Regions from separate parts of the Uliginosibacterium sangjuense genome, predicted to be linked through region 2. Evidence: predicted binding sites of a transcription regulator. Region 2 holds the regulator's gene; each other region holds the start of a gene.

Region 1 (6,600 bases), 930 kb from region 2:
GCGGTCTGGCGCGAATCGAGGTTGAGGCCGATCTGGATGCCGGTGGCGCCCGGGCTGGCGCCGGTCTGCACCGGCTGCAGGTCGGCCGTGTCGATCTGGATCTCGGTCGGCGAGGCGTTCAGGATCGCGCCGGTGGCATCGGCCGGATAGCCCGTCAGACGGTAGTTGGACGAGTTGACGATGTAGCCGTCCTTGTCCACGTCGAACTGACCGTTGCGGGTGTAGCCGATGACGCCGTCCTTGGTCATGCGGAAGAAACCGGAGCCGTTGATCGCCACGTCCAGCGGGTTGTTGGTGGGCGTGATGTTGCCCTGCGAAAACAACTGGCTGACCTGGCTCACGGCGGTACCGATACCGACCTGCACACCGGCCGCGGCCCCGTTGAGGGCCGCCGCATAGACATCCTGGAACTGGGTGCCGGACAGCTTGAAACCCGCGTTGTTGGCGTTCGCCACGTTGTTGCTGATGACGTCCAGCGCCTTGGAGGCAGCGTTCAGACCAGAAAGACCTTGTTGGAATGCCATGATGCTGCTCCTGCTCAGAGAATGCGCTTGATGTCGGACAGCGACATCTGCCCGAACCTGCCAATTTCGATGCTGACACCGTCGGTGCCATTGACCACGCTGGCGACGGTCGCCATCTCCAGCGAAGAAACCTCAACCTTCTTGCCCGCCAGTTCGGCCGTGACCTTGATCGTGTACTTGCCGTCCGCAAGCTGCGTGCCGTCCGACAGCTCGCCACCCCAGATGAAGGTGTTGGAGCCCTTGTCCATGGCGCCCAGATCGACCTTGTCGACCTCCTTGCCGGTGCTGTCGTAGAAGCTCACATACACATGGTCCGCGTCGCCCTTCAGATCCACGCCACCCAGCGACAGACCTTCCTGCAACTGCAACTGGTTACCATCGACCAGCACCTGGCGACCGACCAGGGCAGCAGCCTGGTAGGCCTCGCCCGTCTTGTAGCTGCTCATCATCGAGGCGATGGTCTGGTTCAGGCGCTCGATGCCATCCACCGTGCTGATCTGCGCGAGCTGCGAAGTGGTCTCCGCGTTGTCCATCGGATTGAGCGGATCCTGGTTCTGCAACTGCGTCGTCAACAGCTTGAGGAACTTGGACTGCTGGTCTTCGGCAGACGAAACATCCTTGGTGCTGGACGAACTGGAGCTGCTGCCCAGCGAGGACAGAATCTGCTGCGAGTACGCAGAACTGTTGTTGACGGCGGTTGTCATGGTTGCGGTCCTTCTAGGTCAGTCGCGGGCCTTGCCTGCCTTATGCCTGGCCGATGGCGAGCGTGCGCTGCAACAGCGTGCGCGCAGTGCTCATCACCTCGGCATTGGTCTGGTAGGCCCGCGAAGCGGAAATCATGTTCACCATCTCCTCCACCACATCCACGTTGGGCATGCTGACGTAGCCTTCGGCATTGGCGGCCGGATTCGAGGGGTCGTAGACCGTGCGCAGCGGCGCCGCGGACTCGACCACCTGATTCACCTGCACGCCCTGCGAGTAGGGCCCGCCCATGGGCGTGGCGGAGAACACCACCTGCTTGGCACGGTAGGGCTTGCCATCGGCCCCCGCCACGCTCTCGGCATTGGCCAGGTTGCTGGCCGTGGTATTGAGCCGGACCGACTGCGCATGCAGGGCCGAACTCGAAATGTTGAACACGTTGAAGAGGCTCATCGCGCGCTCCCGCTTACTGGCCCGTCACCGCTTGCTGCATGGTGCGCAGCAGGCCGTTGATGAAGCTCAGGCTGGCTTCGTAGTACACGGCGTTCTGCGAGATGGCCGCACGCTCCGTGTCCATGTTGACGGTGTTGCCGTCCACGCTGGACTGTTCTTCGGTGCGGTACTGCAGATGCGGGGCCAAGGCCATGCCCTGGGCCGGAATATGGCCCGAGGTGGTGGTGGACAGCGCCAGCGGCTGACCCACGCGGCCATTGAGCGCCCCCTTCAGGGCACTGCCGAAATCGAGATCACGCGCCTTGTAATGCGGGGTGTCGGCGTTGGCGATGTTGGATGCCAGCAGGGCTTGACGCTGGGCCCTCAGGCCGAGCGCGGCCTGATGGAAGTCCAGGTTTGGATCGAGTCTGTTCATATCGTCCTCTCTCACTGCGTCGTTCATGCTCACCTCTGCCGGCTCCCAACCAGCGCGGAGCCTTCACGAGGTGCTTTGCAGCTTCTGTGCCAGCATCGTATCTGCCGTCACCACGAGGCTTTCGGTCGAAAAAGCGGCAAAACGACGTGCATACCCGGCAGCAGCGGCAGGCCCGCTCGGCAATGTTTGCCGCCCCGGCCGGCAAGCGGCCACGCATAATGGGCGCCGTCCGGCCCCCTCACTGCCCCCTTGCCATGCCCCTGTTCCGCCTTGCCCTGCTACTCGCCACCCTGCTCACCTGGCCCGCCGTGGGAGCTGCGCAGACAGCGGTCGAACGCGTCGCCGCGGCCGTGGAGCGCTACCTGGCCGCGCAGCCGCAGCGCCCGGGCGACACGGTGCGCATCGAGGTGGGCCGCATCCTCGATTCGCCGCGCCTGGCGGCCTGCACAGACTGGACGGCCTCTCTCCCACGCAGTCAGCGCGCCTGGGGGCGGGTCAGCGTGGCGGTCAATTGCAGCGCCGGCGCCAAGGCCGCGCTGTACGTGCCGGCCACGGTCGAGGTCCACGGTCCTTACGTGGTGGTCGCGCGCACGGTCGCGGGGGGGGAAGCGCTGACCGAGACGGATATGCGCCGCGAAGAAGGTGAAGTCAGCAGCCTGGCGACCGACGTGCTACGAGATCCGGCCGAAGCGCTGGGCCTGGTTGCCCGCCAGACCCTGGTGAGCAACCAGCCGCTGCGGGCCAGCCAGTTGCGCGGGGTGCTGGCGGTAACGGCCGGGCAGACCGTCAAGCTGGTGGCCCAGGGAGAGGGGTTCGCGGTGAGCTATGAAGGACAGGCACTGAACACCGCCAGCGTGGGCCAGGCGGTCCGGGTGCGCGTGGCCGGCGGCCGCATCGTCAGTGGCAAGGCACGCAGCGAAGGCGTGGTCCAGCTCGACGCCGATTAGTGCGCCGCCCGGGCGGGCGGGCGAGCCGGCTCAGCCAGCGCTCAGCTCGCCCGCCAGCGAGCGCTGCAGGGCCTGTTCGATTTCCTGTCGCGGTAGTTGCTGGGCCACCAGGAAGACCAGCTTGGCCAGCGCCGTCTCGGCCGTCATGTCTCCGCCGCTGACCGCCCCCGCGCCACGCAGGCCGGCACCCGTCTGGTATTGCCCCAGGCGGACCCCGCCCCCGCGCGTCTGCGTCACGACGACCGTCACCACGCCCGCTTCGTGCGCCTGGGCCAGTTCCTGCAACAACTCTTCCGAGTCCGGTGCATTGCCGCTGCCATAGGCCGCCAGCACCAGGCCGCGCACCGCCGGCCGGGTGTGCTGGAGCACCGTGCGCAAGAGGCCAGCGGAGAGCCCTGGAAAAAGGTTCAGCGCGATGACCGAGGCCTCGCGCAAGCCGACCTCGATCTGCCGCAGACGCTCGTGCGCCACCGCACGCACGGTGGCATCCGACAAGGCCAGCCAGACTGGCGGCATGGGCAGGGCCGCCGCCGCGTCGAGCAGCAGGCGGCCGTCCTGCCACACGCCCAGCGCGGGGTAGTCGGGTGAAGCGAAAGCGGCGTCGCTCGATGCATGGACCTTGATCGCCCGGTTGCCACGCAACACCTGCCCGCCGAAGGCCACGCACACTTCCGGCAGGTCCATTTGCGCCGCATGCATGGCCAGGCGCAAGTTGGCCGGCGCATCCGAATCCGCCGCCGCCAGCGGGCGCTGCGCACCGCTCAGCACCACCGGCTTGTCCAGCCCGAGCAGTAGGAAGGACAAGGCCGCCGCGCTCCAGGCCAGGGTGTCGGTGCCATGCAGGATCACGAAGGCGTCGTAATCCAGGTAGGCGTCGATGATGTGCTGGGCCAGGCGCACCCAGTGCGCCGGCTGCATGCTGGCGCTGTCCAGCGGCACCTCGAAACCGTCGAGCTGCCAGTCCAGCTCGGCCGGCCACTGCGGCACCGCACGCTGGCGCAGCAACTGCTCGAATTCACCCAGAGACATTGGCCGCAAGGGCTCGCCCGCGCAACCCACCGTCCCCCCGGCATAGATGATCAGGACTCGTTTGTTCACCGCATTCCGCTCCGCGAAGGCTTGCCCCGATCATACCGCCGACCACCACCATTCATCGCCGCGAGCGCGCGCCCGGCTCAAGACTGACGCCCCAGGGCCGAAATCCAACTTGCGGAACCAGGATTATTCGCCCACGTCAATAGCGGGAAACGGAGAAAAATGCGCTAAAGTTCGGCCATATCAATCCGTTATCCCGTGTGAGGCAACGGGTTGAAGGCATCCCGTGGCCAGATTTGAAAGCTGTTAAGAAGAAGGGAAACGCCGTGAAAATCGATAACACCATCAAGCCGACCAGTTCGGTTCCGAGCGAGAACAAGACGCGTCAGGTGCGAACCGACGCGGCTACCGGCTCGCAGACCGAAAAGGTGCAACTGTCCTCGCTGTCGAACCGCTTGCAGCAGATCGAGCAAGTGATCGGCCAGACGCCGGTCGTCGACGGCAGCAAGGTCGCCGAGATCAAGAACGCCATCTCCGAAGGCCGCTTCTCCGTCAATCCGGAGAAGGTCGCCGATGGCCTGATCGACAGCGTGCGCCAGATGCTGTCCGCTCAACCGCGTAGCGCGTGACGACGACGCCGGACCGCGCCATCCAGCGCCAGCAACTGCTCCAGTTGCTCGTCACCGAGACGGCGCAGCTCGAGCAGTTTGTGTCTTTGCTGGGCGAAGAGAGGCAGGTCCTGGACGTCCGCAACGTCGAACCCTTGTTTGCCCTGGCGGAGCGCAAGGGGCAAATCGCCGCCAAGCTGAAGCAATTCGCCGATGCCCGCAGCGCCCTGCTGGCCCAGGCCGGCTTGGCCAATGCGCGCGACGGCATCCTTACCCTGATCGGCAAGGCCGACCATCCCGACTGGCTGCGCTATCTGGAACTCGCCCAGCAGGCCCGCGATCTGAACCGCGACAACGGCCAGATGGTGACCGAGATGCTACGCAACAACCACCAGGCGCTCGCCGTCCTGCTGGCCCATTCCGACCAGCCCACGGTCTACGGCCGCGACGGCCAGACCCGTACCCGCCCCGGCTCGCGTTCGCTCGGCAGCGTCTGACGCCGCCGTTTCATGATCCCCTGAATCAAGGTTGGGCAGGCACCGGAGGTGTCGCCGGCGGTGTCACGCCGGTCTGGTCGGCATCCCTGGGCACGCCCAGCGCACCATCCGCCTTGTTGCCACGCCCGAAACCATCGGGCGCGGCCGGCGCCCCACTCTCTGCCTCCGGCTCCGGCATCATGGATTCGATCAGGATGGTGACGCGCCGGTTGCGCGCCCGCCCCTCCGGCGTCAGGTTGTCCGCCACCGGACGCTGATCACCGTAGCCAGCAGCAGTCAGGCGATACGGTCCCACCCTGTTCTCGACGAACAGACGTACGACCGACGAGGCCCGCACGGCCGACAGCTCCCAGTTCGATGGAAAGTTGGGCGTGCTGATCGGCAGATTGTCGGTGTGCCCTTCGATCGTGATCGGAAACTCCCCCTCGGCCACGACCTGGGCCACTGCACGCAGGGCACGTGCCGCCTCCGGCCCCAGCAAGGCCTCACCCGGTGCGAACAGCACACTGGCATTGATCTCGACGGAGATGCCATGCGCCCCTTCGCTCACCCGCACCTGGCCACCACTGACCAGGGGCGCCAGCACGCGGCGGATCTCTTCGGCCATGCTGCGCATCTTGTTGCGATGCTCGGCGCGCGCCGCCTCCACCTTGGGGTCGGCCTGCGGCTTGGCGATCGCCATCGTGATCGGTGCGCCGGCGGTGCTGGGCGGCGCCACGATGGTGGCCCCCTCCACATTCACATTGCTGCGAAAAGCACTGACCAGGGAATCGGACAGGACGCGGTACTTGCCTTCATTGACCGAGCTGATGGCGTACATCACGACGAAGAAGGCGAACAAGAGGGTGATGAAATCCGCATAGGACACGAGCCAGCGCTCGTGATTCTCGTGTTCTTCGTGATGCTGCTTGCGCGCCATGCGCTGCTCCCTTTCTGGCCTGTCTTCGGGTTAACGGCTGGGCGCCTGGAGGCTTGAGATGACCCGCCTCCAGCTCAAGCGAATCCCGACCAATGCCGTAAACAGCGCCATCCCGTCACCACCCCCGAGGTCGTGCCATGCCGTTTCATCTGCTCGACACCCTGCGCAATCAACTGCTGCTCGTCTGCGGACTGGGCACGACCTGCGTCATTAGCTCCGCCGCCTACGGCCTTAGCCAGCAATGGACCGCCGCGCGCAAGCTGGCCGAGCAGGCCGGCGCAGCCAGCGGCAGCACCAGTGCCCTGCTCGCCGACGCCCAGGGAGCCCTGTGGACCACCGTCGCGTTGATGGCACTGGCCAGCGTCTTCGCCTTCGCCGCCTTCCTGTGGTTGCTGCACCGCCAGCTCGCCCGACCCGCAGCCGAACTGGCTGAAGACTTGCGCCACCTGGCTGGCGGCGATTTCAGCCAGCCGATCCACAGCTTTCACAGCAGCGAATTCCGC
Region 2 (6,600 bases):
AGCGCGCCGCCACCCTGGTCGCCAGCTTCAAGCAGGTCGCGGTCGACCAGACCAGTGCCCAGCGCCGCCGCTTCGGCCTGCGCCAGACGATCGGCGAGGTGGTCGCCGCGCTCGCGCCCACGCTGCGCAAGCAGCAGCTCTCGATCACCCTGGACATCCCGGACGACCTGGAGATGGACAGCTACCCCGGCCCGCTGGACCAGGTGATCACCAACCTCGTCTCCAACGCCGCCCTGCACGCCTACGAGGACGAGGAACGCGGCGACCTGCTGATTTCGGCCGCCCGCCTCAATGAGCAGGAGATCATGCTGATGCTCTCCGACAACGGGCGCGGCATCCCGCTCGAACGCCAGGGCCGCGTGTTCGACCCCTTCTTCACCACGCGCCTGGGCCAGGGCGGCACGGGCCTGGGGCTCTACATCGTCTACAACATCGTCACCAACCTTCTGGGCGGACACATCCAGCTCGTCAGCGCGGAAGGCGCCGGCACCTGCTTCATCCTGCGTCTGCCGCGCGTGGCACCGGGCCACGAGCTGGCCGGGCTGGCCGCGCCGATGTCGGTCGGGCACGCGCCACCGTCGCAGCAATAGCAGGTACTAGGGTCTGTTCACAATTACTCCGCCGGTTGCGCTGGCGGTGAATGGCACGCAGATCAAGGCGCCGCGACAACGCAATGCCGTCAGCCTTGCTAGGAGCGGCAACGCCGAGATGCGTGCCATTCACCCCCAGCCCTTCGGGTGGTTCGCTGCGGCCGTCCAGCTGCGTTGCGCTCGTCGCCAAGGGCACCACCCTTGGTTTCCTCGCGGCGCCTGGCTGGAACGACCGCAGCGAACCACGCAATCCGGCGCGGTAAATGTGAACAGACCCTAGCATGGAAGAGTGATCGCACGCCGGGCCCGCGGGTTTCCCCGGGCGGCAGGCGCGCTCAGCGACCGTGGGTCAGGTAGCCCTGCAGTCGCGTCTCGATGATGCGGGGATTGTCGCCATGGGCAATGCCGACCAGGCCGTCGAGCACCATCTCGCGCACCGCCACGAGGTGCATGATGCAGGCCTGCAGCTTCTTGGCCACCGGCAGGAAGATGAGGTTGGCCGAGCCCACGCCGTAGATCGTGGCGACGAAGGCCACGGCAATGCCGGCGCCCAGCTTGCTCGGGTCCGACAGGTTCTCCATCACGTGGATCAGGCCCATCACCGCGCCCAGGATGCCGATGGTGGGCGCATAGCCGCCCGCCGCCTCCCAGATCTTGGAGGCCTGCTTCAGCTCGGCCTCCCAGATCGAGATCTCGACTTCCATCACCTCGCGGATACGGTCCGGTTCGACGCCATCGACCAGCAACTGCAAACCCTTCTGCATGTAGGGGTCGCGCAACTGGTCAAGCTTGGCCTCCAGTGCCAGCAGGCCTTCCTTGCGCGCCGCGCTGCTCCAGCTCACGATCTGCGCGATCAGCTCGCGCGAGGGCGGATGCGGCGGCTGGAATACCCAGGCGATCATGGTGACGCCGCGCTTGAAGGTGGCCAGGGGGCTCTGCAACATGACGGCACCGATGGTGCCCCCCATCACGATCAGGAAGGCCGTGGGCTGGATCAGCGAGGAGATGTGCCCCCCCTCCAGCACCTGCCCGACGATGATGGCCAGTATCCCGAGAAGGAGGCCGGCGATGCTGATCAGGTCCATGGCGTCGCGGGATGTCCGGCCTCAGGTTGCGGCGCGGCGGCCGCGCTTGCCGGCAGCCTGGCTGCTTTCACGTCCGCTGGCGATGCGCGAGCGCAGACGCGCGATCGCCTGGCTGTGCAACTGGCACACGCGGGATTCAGATACCCCCATGACCTCGCCGATCTCGCGCAGGTTCAGATCCTCTTCGTAGTACAGACCCATGACCATCTTCTCGCGCTCCGGCAGATCCTCGATCGCCATCACCAGGGTGTGGCGCATGTCCGAATCGAGCAGCAGTTCCAGCGGATCATTGTTCTCGCCCACCATGTGGCGTTCGAGGAAATCATCCTCGTCGTCCTCGCCGAAATCCTCGAAGTAGACGAGCTGGTAGCCGCGCGCTTCCTGCAGCATCTTCTGGTAATCGGCCAGCGTCATGCCCAGCGACTCGGCCAGCTCGCGTTCGGTCGGCTGGCGTCCGTGCTGTTGTTCGAGCGAATGGACGGCTGTTTCAATACGGCGCATCTCGCGCCGCAGGCTGCGCGGCAACCAGTCGTTCTCGCGCAGGCCGTCGAGCATGGCGCCGCGGATGCGCTGCACGGCGTAAGTCTCGAACTGCGCACCCAGGCCTTCCTCGTAGCGCGTGATCGCATCGAGCAGGCCCAGCATGCCGTTCTGGATGATGTCTTCCACCTGCACGCTGGCCGGCAGCTTGGCCATCAGGTGGTAGGCGATTCGCTTGACCAGGGGCGCATAGCGCGTGATCAACTGGTCTTTGTCGAGTGTTCCGGCGGCGTTGTACATCTTTGTCTCTCGTCAGCGTCCTGTCGGTCCGGCCATGAAGCACATTGTCCCGCCATCCGCATCATGCAAGGCTCCGAAAAGAGCCAGCATGTGCCGCATTTTCACTCAAATCGCGTGCTTCAGGCCATCAGACCCCGCCAAGCCCCGCCAGGCCCGCGCAGTGACCGCCTCGCGCGACAGGCGCAGCAGGCGGTCGATGAAGAGTTCCGACAGTTCGCGCGCGCCCGGCTCAGCCTGCATGCCGAAGGCCTCGCCGACGCTGCGCACCGGTTGCATCACCACGCCCAGTTGCCGTAGCACGGCCCCCTGCAGGTTGTTGAGCAGGCTGCGCCCTTCCGGCGTGACGGGGCCGGCCAAGGCCAGCCCGACCGACAAGGTATCGGCACCTGCGGCACATCTCTTGAGCGTGGCGTAGGCCTCGGTCATGGCCTTGGGATGGGCATCGACCACCACCAGCAGGCGCGGCGCAGCCAGCGCCAGGGGCGACAGGCCCTGCATGCCGGCGGTACGCGCCAGCACGATCCATTCGTCGGTCATCGGCTGCAGGGCACGCAGGCGCTCCGCCGCACGCTGCAGGAGGATGCGTTCGCCCTCCAGTGCCCCCAGCAACTGGGCTACCGGACTCAGGAAGACCTCCGGGCAGATTTCGCCCAGGCATTGCACCAACTCCACTTCACCGCGCACTGCCCGCAACAGGTCGTGGCAGCCCTGGATACCCAGGCTGTCGGCCAGCGAGCCGCTGGTGGCGGACTCGTCCAGGGCCAGCACACGCCGCCCGGCACGACCACGCTGCACGATCTGGCGTGCCGTCCAGGTGAAGGCCCCCGCCCCGCACGGCACCACGCACAGGACTTCGGGCGGGGCCTGGCGGAACAAGCGACGCAGGCCGCTGGCCTGGTCATGACTCCAGTTCGTCACAGGGCGCCTCCGGCGGAAGCGGCGCGTCCCGGGCGCGTGGTGCCGGCCATCAGCAGGCCGGCATCCGACTGGTCGAGCTTGTAGGGCGAGTCCTGGGCAATTTCGCGCAGCGCGCGATGGATCAGGTAGGCGCGATTGGGCAGGTGCAGATCTTCCGGCACGCGCTGACCGTTGGCGATGTAGAACACCGACAACTCGTTGCGCATCGCCACGTCCAGCGCCGGAGCCAGCGAAGCGGCCTCGTCGACCTTGCTCAGCACGCAGCCGGCGAGATCCTGCCCTTCGTAGGCGCGCATCACATCGTCCAGCGTGCTGCCCTGCGCGGTGGCGTTGAGCACCAGCAGGCGCTTGATGTTGCCGGCCGCGGTGAGCATCGAGGCCTGTTCGACCACCATGCGGTCGCGCTGGCTCATGCCCACGGTGTCGATCAGCACCATGTGCTTGCCGCGTAGTTCCTGCAGGGTCTGACGCAGATCGGAGGCATCCCTCACCACGTACACCTGCACGCCCAGGATGCGCCCATAAATGCGCAGTTGCTCATGCGCGCCGATCCGGTAACCGTCGGTGGTGATCAGGGCCAGCTTGTCGGCACCGTGGCGCACCACGCAACGCGCGGCGAGCTTGGCCGTGGTGGTGGTCTTGCCCACGCCGGTGGGGCCGACCAGGGCGTAGACGCCACCACGGTCGATGATGTCGGTGTCGGTGGACAAGGTGCGCAGGTTGCGCGCCAGCGCGTCGCGCACATGCTTGCGGGCTTCGTCCAGCGAGGCCTCGGGGCGCAGCTGTTCGGTCAGACTGCGGGTGAGCTGGGACGAAAAGCCGACCTCCAGCAGCTCGCTCATGAGCTGGGTGCGCGCCGGAGCCTGGCGGGTGATCTCGCTCCATGCGAAGCCGGCCAGTTGGCGTTCCAGCAGGCCCTTGATCGAGGCCAGCTCGTCCATCAAACGGGCATTGGTGGCTTCCAGGGCCTGCACCTTGGCCTCGGCCGCCGGGTCTTGCGCCTGGAGGTGTTGCTCCACCATCCGCTCGACGGGGCGGGCCGACTGGCGCGGCACGGCGACGGCCTCCAGCGGCTCGCCATAGCTATTGACGCGCGGCGGGTTGAAGGGGCGCACCACCTGTGCCGGCGCGGCGGCGTGCGCAGCAGGCTGGCTGCGCGTGCTGCGCAGGCCGCCCTGGGCGCCGTCGCGCGTGGCGTGTTCGCGCGCCGCGCGGGCCAGGTGCTGCCCCAGGGTCAGGGTGTAGTCGTCGTCATGCTCGCTGACGGCCCGACGTTGCGGAGCGGCAGGATTTGCCGGTGCGGCAGCCATGACCGCCGGAGCGGCAGCTTGCGCCGCCGGCGTGCGCGCCTGGCGCACCGTGGCCGACAGCTCGCCCATCTGTTCGGCGGGGATCGCGACGATCTCCACCTGGTCGCCGAGCGCGCGGTTGGATAGCACGATGGCATCCGCCCCGAGTTCCATCTTGACCTGGGCGAGCGCCTCGCGGGCCGTCTTGCCGACATACTTGCGGACATTGACCATGATTAACCTCCAACGACGGCCGTGACGCGGATGGTGCGCGTTTCGGGCACTTCAGAATGCGCGATGACGCGCAGATTCGGGATCGTCCGGCGCAAGAAGCGCGCCAGCAACCAGCGTAGATTGTTCGGGACCAGCAACACGGCGGGCAGGCCCAGGTCTTCCTGTTTCTGCGAGGACGCTGCGGTCTGGCGCAGCAATGCGTCGGCCAGACCGGGTTCGATGGCGCCGCCCTCGCCGCCTCCGCTGGCGATGGCCTGTTGCAGCAAACGCTCCAGGTTCGGGTCGAGCGCCATGACCTGAAGGTCGCCCGGGCCGGGGAACAGGCCTTGCACGATGGCGCGGCCCAGCGCGATCCGGGTGCGGGCGGCCAGCTCCATCGGGTCCTGGGTGCGCGGTGCATGCTCCGCCAGGCTTTCGACGATGGTGCGCATGTCGCGGATGTTGACGCCCTCTTCCAGCAGGTACTGCAGCACGCGTTGCAAGCTGTGCAGCGGCAGGGTCTTGGGCACCAGATCCTCGACAAGCTTGGGCGAATCCTTGGCAATGTGGTCGAGCAGTTGCTGCGTTTCCTGGCGACCGAGCAGATCGGACGCGTGACTCATGATCACATGGTTGATGTGCGTGGCCACCACGGTGCTGGCATCGACCACGGTGTAGCCCAGGGCATGTGCCTGGTCGCGCAGGTTGGCGTCGATCCAGGTGGCGGGCAGGCCAAAAGCCGGATCCTTGGTCTGGGCGCCGGGCAGCACGCCGGCCACGCGCCCGGGGTTGATCGCCAGGAACTGACCGGGATAGGCCTCGCCATGACCGATATCCACGCCCTTGAGCGTGATGCGGTAGGCGTTCGGGCGCAGCTCCAGGTTGTCGCGGATGTGCACCGGGGCGGCGAGGAAGCCGATGTCCTGCGCAAACTTCTTGCGCAGGCCGCGGATGCGGCGCAACAGTTCGCCGTCCTGCGACTTGTCGACCATGGGGATCAGGCGATAGCCCACTTCCAGGCCCAGGACGTCGACAGGCGCGACATCGTTCCAGCTCGCCTCCTGCGATTCGGCGGCGGCCGGCGGGGCCACCGGCTTGGCGGTCTCGCCCTCCTCCGCCTCGGCCATCTGCTTCTTGTTGAGCATCCAGGCGAGCGCACCGAACAGGCCCGCCAGCAGCAGGAAAACAAGGTTGGGCATGCCCGGGATCATGCCCAACAAGCCCAGGATGGCGGCCGTCAACACCATGACGGTAGGGTTCGCGAAGAGCTGGCCGACCACTTGGCCACCGATGTCGCCCTCGTCGCCCACACGCGACACCACCAGGCCGGCTGCCACCGAGATGATCAGCGCCGGCAACTGCGCGACCAGACCGTCACCGATGGTCAGCAGGGTGTAGTTGTTGATCGCACGGCCAAACTCCATCTCGTGCTGGACCACGCCCACGATCAAACCGCCCACCACGTTGATCAGCAGGATCAGGATGCCGGCCACCGCGTCACCGCGCACGAACTTCGAGGCACCGTCCATAGCACCGTAGAAGTCCGACTCCTGCGCGATCTCCTTGCGGCGGCGCTTGGCTTCCTTGTCGTCGATGAGGCCGGCGTTGAGGTCGGCGTCGATGGCCATCTGCTTGCCGGGCATCGCGTCCAGGGTGAAGCGTGCGCCCACTTCGGCGATGCGGCCGGCACCCTTGGTGATCACGACGAAGTTGATGACCGTGAGG
Region 3 (6,600 bases), 320 kb from region 2:
TATTGAAACTGCATAGTCGGTCGGGGCTTTCGAGGGCAGCCATGTCCAGCATTCCAGAGAAAATTGGCAAATACAGGCTGGTCCGGGAGGTCGGACGGGGCGCCACTGCGACCGTATACCTCGCCGAGAATCCCTTCTTTCCGCAGCCTGTTGCCGTCAAGCACATCTCCTTCAAGGACAAGGGCAAGGACGAGGCCAAGTGGAACCGCCGGCTTCTCAAGCTTCTGCGGGCCGAAGAGTCCGTCGCCAAGAAGCTCGAACACCCGAACATCATCAAGATTCACGAGGCCGTGATCGAGGAGGAGCAGGCCTACATCGTGATGGAGTATTTCCCCGGCACGACGCTGGAGGACTTCTGTAGCTTTGAGAAGATGCTGCCCATCCATCGCGCGGTGAGCATCGTATTCAAGTGCGCGATGGCGCTGGACTACGCCTATCGCCAGGGCATCGTGCACCGCGACATCAAGCCGGCGAACATCCTGATCGACGAGAACGACAACGTCAAAATCACCGATTTTGGTCTAGCGCTGAACGTCCACAAGAAAAGCGACCGCGACTCGACCTTCATCATGGGCGTGGGCTCGCCGGCCTATATGTCGCCAGAGCAGATCAAGAGCTACCCGCTGAACCAGAAGACCGATCTCTACTCGCTGGGGGTCGTGCTGTTTCATCTGCTGACCGGGCGCCTGCCGTTCCGCGCGAAGAACCCGGCCCAGCTCGTCTACAAGATCATCAATGCCGATCCGCCCTCGGCCAGCCAGCTCAACCCGGACGTGCCGGAGCAGATGGATTCGGTGATCCGCAAGGCCCTGGAGAAGGATCTGTACTCGCGCTACAAGAACGGCGCCGAGTTCGCCAAGGACTTGTCTGCGGTGCGCTACAAGATCATGGACGAGAACGCTCGGGTTCCGGACAGTTCGCGTTTCGCGCAGATCCGCCGCCTGCCGTTCTTCACCGAGTTTGACGACATCGAGATCTGGGAAGTGGTGCGTTTCTCGGCCTGGCGGGTGGTCGATCTGCAGACCCAGATCATCAAGGAAGGCAGCACCGACCAGCGTTTCGGCATCGTGCTGGAAGGTGAGGTGGAACTGTCGATGGACGGCAAGCGGGTCATGAAACTGGGCCCGGGCGACTCCTTCGGTGAAACCGCCTATCTCGACGAGATCGACCACAAGCAGCAGTGCACCGTGGTCAGCTTGTCGCCTACGCGCTACCTCGAAATCTCGCCCGCCGCGCTGGATCTTGCGTCGGAAGAATGCCGTGATCACATGCGCGCACGCCTTGTCACGGCGATGGTGCAGCGTCTCAGCAAGGCCGAGAAGACGCTGGCTGCCAGCGGCGAAAAGGCAACCGCAGCGCTCAACGTGACTTCGGTCGGCATGACCCTGCAGTTGGTGGACGACTGAGCGGCAGCGCCGCTGCTCAGGCCATCAGGTCAATCTGCTGCAGCGTCCCGGCGCTGCCGTTTTCATTCAGGTACAAGCCGCTGCTACGGATCTGTCCGGCCACCTCCCCCTGAGGGGTCTTCAGGCTGTAAGGGGTCGCCCTGTGATCCAAGGCCAGCGCGCCCACGCCGGCCTCTGCCAGGGTCTGCAGGCTTTCATCCGGTCGCCACAATCGCAGTTGCGCAAAGCCTGAATCGCCCTCGTCGATCCAGCCATTGCCGTCCTCGTCCAGCGCAGCGAGATCGGAAAATCCATCGCCGCTCTGCGGACCGAAGAGCTCTCGCCCGGAATCGATACTGCCATTGGCGTTGCGGTCCAGCGCCAGAAAGAAGCTGCCGCTGCCCAGACGTGCCAGGGACGACTCCGTGCCATCCGCCAGCAGATCGAAGCTGAAGCGCTCGTCCAGCAAACGCACGCGATCCGCGCCCAGGTTCAGGACCAGCGGGTCTTTCGGACGGGCGTTGCCAGCCTCCAGGACCATGCTGCTTTCCTCGTACTCGTAGCGCGCCATCTCCAGTTCCAACGCGAAATCAATCTGGCGTCCATCCGCCGTGCGCACTGAGCCACTGGCTTGGTAGCGCGCGAACTCCGCCTCCTCTCGAATCGAGCGTGTCTCAACGCGCAAGCTGAATTCAGGCTCGGCCGCAGCGGTGGCCGTGCCGGCAGCGGAGGGCGCCGTCTGACCCTGTCCGTGAGCGCCTGTTTCGACGGGGCGGACATCGCTTTCCTGGAAGAAGCGCACCTTGCGCCCGGTCAGCATCTCGACTACCGAGACCAGGATCTGCAGGCGGGTGTCCAGGGCGTGTCCTGACTCATCCGGCTCCAGCACCAGCGCTTCGGCCGAGAGGGTGACCGGCGTGCTGTCCTGCGGCTCGACCACCGGGGGTTCCGGCAGGCGAAGCTCGATTTGAAAGCTGCTTTCCTGCCGCCGATACTGCCACTGCAGCGCAGCAGACTGCGACTGCAGGTTCGATTCAAGGATTTTCATTGCGTTTCTCCGCGACCGGTACGTCGCCGGCCGTCATGCCTCATTACCGGCCGCAACAGGGGGACCTTGAATACCAGACGGGGGGACGGCGCCCTCGACGGCAACCGTCTGGCAGATCGCGGGGGCGATGGCTAAAGTTTCTGCGCGCCTGGCCGAAAACCTTCCCATCGCCGCCCTACACCCCGATCATGAATGGAGGAACGACGTGAGCCGAGGCAGCACATACGGGATCAGTCGCGTGGATAACGAAGTCAGCCGTACCCATGGGTGGCTGGTCACAATCCAGCGTCGCGGCGTGATTTACCGCAAGCATTTTTCTGACGGCGTGCATGGGGGCAAGCAGAAGTCCTTTGCGGCAGCCAAGGGCTACCGCGATGAGGTGATCGCGAAACACCCGCCGTTCTCCATGCGCGAGTATTCCAACATCGTGAAGAAGAACAACCGCTCCGGCGTGGTCGGCGTCTGTCGCTACTGCGCCTCGGAGACGCGAGATCTTCCCGAGGACAAGCAGCGCTGGTTCTGGGTGGCCTCCTGGCCACTGCCGGACGGTCGCCGCAAGCGCGTCAAGTTCTCGGTCAAGAAGTATGGCGAGGAGGGCGCCTTCAAAGCTGCGCTCAAGGCGCGCAAGGATGCGCTCAAGCACCTGGACGGGCAATTTGATCCGGGTGCCGTACGCCGCAAGCCGGCGCGTCGGCGCGCGTCCGCCGAGGGCGAGGCACGCAAGCTCGCGGCCTAAGGCAGATCTGCTTTCGACGAGGTGGAGTGGGGTGGGCGGCGGTGACGCCGCTCGCCCCCTTTTTCATTCGCGCCCGACCCTTGCTGCGCGTTAAGCTCCGGACCTGACTTTCCGGAAACGCGCGCATGGACGACCAGCAACTCCTCCGCTACTCCCGCCATATCCTGCTGCCGCAGATCGACGTTGCCGGGCAGCAGGCCATCCTCGACAGCAAGGTCCTCATCATCGGAGCCGGCGGACTGGGCTGCCCAGCCGCCACCTACCTGGCCACTGCCGGTGTCGGCACCCTGGTACTGGCGGACGGCGACACGGTGGACGCCACCAACCTTCAGCGGCAGATTCTCCACACCGCCGATGCGATCGGCATGCTCAAAGTGGAATCTGCGGCGCGCAGCCTGAATCGACTCACCCCCGAGCTGCGCATCGAAGCGCTGGCCCAGCGCCTGGAGGGCGCAGCCCTGGACGAACAGATCGCGGCCGCCGATGTGGTGCTTGACTGCAGCGACAACTTCAGCACGCGGCACGCGGTGAACCGTGCCTGCCTGCGCCATCGCAAGCCCCTGGTGTCCGGTGCCGCCATCCGTTTCGACGGGCAGGTGTCGGTGTTCGACCTGCGTGAGCCTGGCAACCCTTGCTACCACTGCCTCTTCCCGGAAGGGGATGAGGTGGAGGAACTACGTTGCGCCGTGACTGGCGTGTTCGCCCCCCTGACCGGCCTGGTGGGCAGCCTGCAGGCGGCAGAGACGCTCAAGCTCATTGCCGACTGCGGTGAAGTACTCACCGGGCGCCTGCTGCTCATCGACGGGCTGAGCATGCAGATACGCAGCGTGCGATACGGGCGCGATACGGCCTGCAAGGCTTGCGGCTGATCACTCTTCTGTACGCGCATTTGCTACAGTCTGTTTCTTACCCTTCCGTGGAGACGCAGATGGCAAAGCGGTGTGCCCGATTGTTGTCCCTTCTGGTTGCGTCCTCCCTCGCATCGGGCAGTGGATGGATGCTTCCCGTGGCCCAGGCGCAGACGCCACCTGCCCCCAGTGCCAGTGGCGAGACCGCGCCTGGCAAGGTGTTCTCGCAGCAGGAACTGGATGAGCTGCTGGCGCCGATTGCCCTTCACCCGGATGCGCTGCTGGCGCAGATTCTGATGGCATCGACCTATCCACTGGACGTGGTGGAGGCGGCCCGCTGGCGCAAGGCCAATCCCAAAGTCGAAGGAAAGGCGCTCGAAACCGCGATGGACGCCCAGAAATGGGACCCCTCGGTCAAATCGCTGACGGCTTTCCCCAATGTGCTGACCATGATGAACGAGAAGCTGGAATGGACGCAGCGTCTCGGAGACGCCTTCCTGGGCCAGCAGAAGCAGGTCATGGACACGGTGCAGAGCCTGCGTGCCAAGGCGAAGCAGGCCGGGTCGCTGCAGAGCAGCAAGGAGCAGACGGTCAGTACCGCCAATGAAGGGGGCCAGACCATCATCAAGGTCGAGGCAGCCGATCCGCAGGTGGTCTACGTGCCGACCTACGACCCGACCGTGGTCTATGGCACCTGGTGGTACCCAGCGCCACCGCCGTATTACTGGTATCCGCCCGGTTACGTGCCGGGGGCGGCCTTCTTTTCCTTCGCCGTCGGCGTGGCCGTGGGCAGTTGGCTGTGGGGCGGCTGCAACTGGGGACGGGGCGACGTCAACATCAACGTCAACAACTTCAACCGCGTCAATCACAACAACCAGATCAACGGGGGCGATCGCTCCTGGTCGCACAACGCCGAGAACCGTCGCGGCGTGCCCTACAACAGCGAAGGGGCGCGCAAGCAGTATGGCGAGCGCTCCGGCCAGGCGCGCAACACGCAGGCGCGTGAAGAGTTTCGCGGGCGCGCCGAGACAGGTCGTCAGGATCTGGGGCAGAACTTCGACCGCGGCGGCGCCACGGCTGGCCAACTCGATCGCAGTCGGGATGCCGGGCGTACCGGCACGACAGATCGGGCGGGTGATCGTGGCGGCGTGCAGGACCGGGCGGGCGGGGGAATCGATCGCAGTCCACAGGCCGGCACGGCCGACCGTGGCTCAGCCTTCTCCGGCATGGACAGCGGGAGCCGCACGCGTGACTACAGTTCGCGTGGCAGCACCAGCCGCTCCGTCTCGGGTGGTGGCGCGGCGGGGGGACGGTCCTTTTCGGGGGGCGGCGCGCGCGGCGGCCGTCGTTGAGGAATCATCGAATGGGTAACTTCATGAAGCAATCCATCCTGAAACACGTGCTCCGTCGTCTGTTGCCCCTGGGCCTGTGCCTGGGCGTAGCCATGCCAGCGTGGTCGATTGCGCCGGAGGGCAAGTTCTTCCCCAGCCCCGAAGCGGCGGCAGAAGCCTTTGTCAGCGCACTCAAGACGCAGGACGCCACGCGAATCCTGGAGGTATTGGGCGGGCGCAGCCATGAAATGATCCTCAGCGGCGACCCGACGCAGGACCAGGCCGCCTGGAAACGTTTCGTCGCGGCCTACGAGCAGGCGCACGAGTTCGAGAAACTGGGCGCCAATGGTCGAACCCTGGTAGTCGGCCCCAACCGCTACCCTTTCTCCTTGCCGCTGCGCCAGACCCAGGCGGGCTGGCAGTTCGACATCGAGGCAGGTCTCGAGGAAAGCCTCAACCGGCGCATTGGCCGCAATGAGCTGACCACGATCGCGGTGCTCCGCCAGGTGGTACTGGCCCAGGACGAGTTCTTCCTGCGCGATGCGGCCGCCAACAGGGCAGGGCAGTACGCCGGCCGCTTCGAGAGCAGCGAAGGCCGGCGCGATGGCCTCTACTGGCCGGCCCTCGCCGGCGAGCCCCCGAGCCCCCTGGGTCCGCTGGTGGCCAGGGCTGCACGCCAGGGTTACACCGGCGAAGACAGCGCCTACTTCGGCTATCACTACCGCATGTTGCCGGGGCAGGGCCGGGCGGCCCGTGGTGGTGCGCGGGACTATGTGGTTAACGGGCGGCAGATCGGCGGTTTCGCCGTGCTGGCCTGGCCTGTCTCCTACGGTGTATCCGGCGTCAAGAGCTTCATCGTGAACCAGGATGGCGTGGTCTACGAGCGCGATCTTGGCCCCGGCACCGCAAAGCAGGCCACGGGCATTCGCCTGTTTGACCCTGGCAAAGGCTGGAAGGCGGCAAGCGAAAACTGATTGCACGGCCACGCCCGCGGCGCTTGCGCCGACTATAAAAAGAGGAGTGGCCGCGCTGCACAACCCGGTCCGAACCAGCCCGACGCATTCGCGTCGGGCCCGCCCCCTTCCGGAGAGCCGCCCGATGAGCATCTATCGCAAGACCTACTATGCGACCGCCCCCGATTCCATGATCGGGGCGTCCAACGAACAACTGCGCCAGCGTTACCTGTTCAGCCAACTGTTCGTGGCGGATGAACTGAACCTCAATTACTCCCATTTCGAGCGCATGGTGGTCG

What was found. Region 2 encodes FliA, which starts transcription of late flagellar genes. Its sites were predicted from a motif close to CTAAAGTTNNNNNNNNNNNNGCCGNTA; they were not measured.
Region 1: flgM (flagellar biosynthesis anti-sigma factor FlgM) is a predicted target of FliA. The motif match lies at 4,301-4,327, and genes of this name have one in related genera.
Region 3: NMB43_RS10310 (AP2 domain-containing protein) is a predicted target of FliA. The motif match lies at 2,565-2,591, and genes of this name have one in related genera.

The regions. Positions count from the first base shown of each region.
Region 1 is NZ_CP101132.1:2,822,609-2,829,208, forward strand. Features, by position in the region: gene flgE (flagellar hook protein FlgE) at 1-524, opposite strand, end outside; gene NMB43_RS13085 (flagellar hook assembly protein FlgD) at 539-1,228, opposite strand; gene flgC (flagellar basal body rod protein FlgC) at 1,269-1,676, opposite strand; gene flgB (flagellar basal body rod protein FlgB) at 1,690-2,091, opposite strand; gene flgA (flagellar basal body P-ring formation chaperone FlgA) at 2,346-3,038, shown strand; gene NMB43_RS13105 (asparaginase) at 3,069-4,136, opposite strand; gene flgM (flagellar biosynthesis anti-sigma factor FlgM) at 4,400-4,702, shown strand; gene NMB43_RS13115 (flagella synthesis protein FlgN) at 4,699-5,178, shown strand; gene motD (flagellar motor protein MotD) at 5,204-6,097, opposite strand; gene NMB43_RS13125 (methyl-accepting chemotaxis protein) at 6,235-6,600, shown strand, end outside.
Region 2 is NZ_CP101132.1:1,892,251-1,898,850, reverse strand. Features, by position in the region: gene NMB43_RS08690 (ATP-binding protein) at 1-590, shown strand, start outside; gene NMB43_RS08685 (flagellar motor protein) at 926-1,675, opposite strand; gene NMB43_RS08680 (RNA polymerase sigma factor FliA) at 1,697-2,455, opposite strand; gene NMB43_RS08675 (MinD/ParA family ATP-binding protein) at 2,561-3,373, opposite strand; gene flhF (flagellar biosynthesis GTPase FlhF) at 3,370-4,896, opposite strand; gene flhA (flagellar biosynthesis protein FlhA) at 4,899-6,600, opposite strand, start outside.
Region 3 is NZ_CP101132.1:2,216,352-2,222,951, forward strand. Features, by position in the region: gene NMB43_RS10300 (protein kinase domain-containing protein) at 42-1,406, shown strand; gene NMB43_RS10305 (SPM autocatalytic domain-containing protein) at 1,423-2,433, opposite strand; gene NMB43_RS10310 (AP2 domain-containing protein) at 2,672-3,169, shown strand; gene NMB43_RS10315 (HesA/MoeB/ThiF family protein) at 3,295-4,038, shown strand; gene NMB43_RS10320 (DUF3300 domain-containing protein) at 4,167-5,369, shown strand; gene NMB43_RS10325 (DUF2950 domain-containing protein) at 5,381-6,322, shown strand; gene kduI (5-dehydro-4-deoxy-D-glucuronate isomerase) at 6,447-6,600, shown strand, end outside.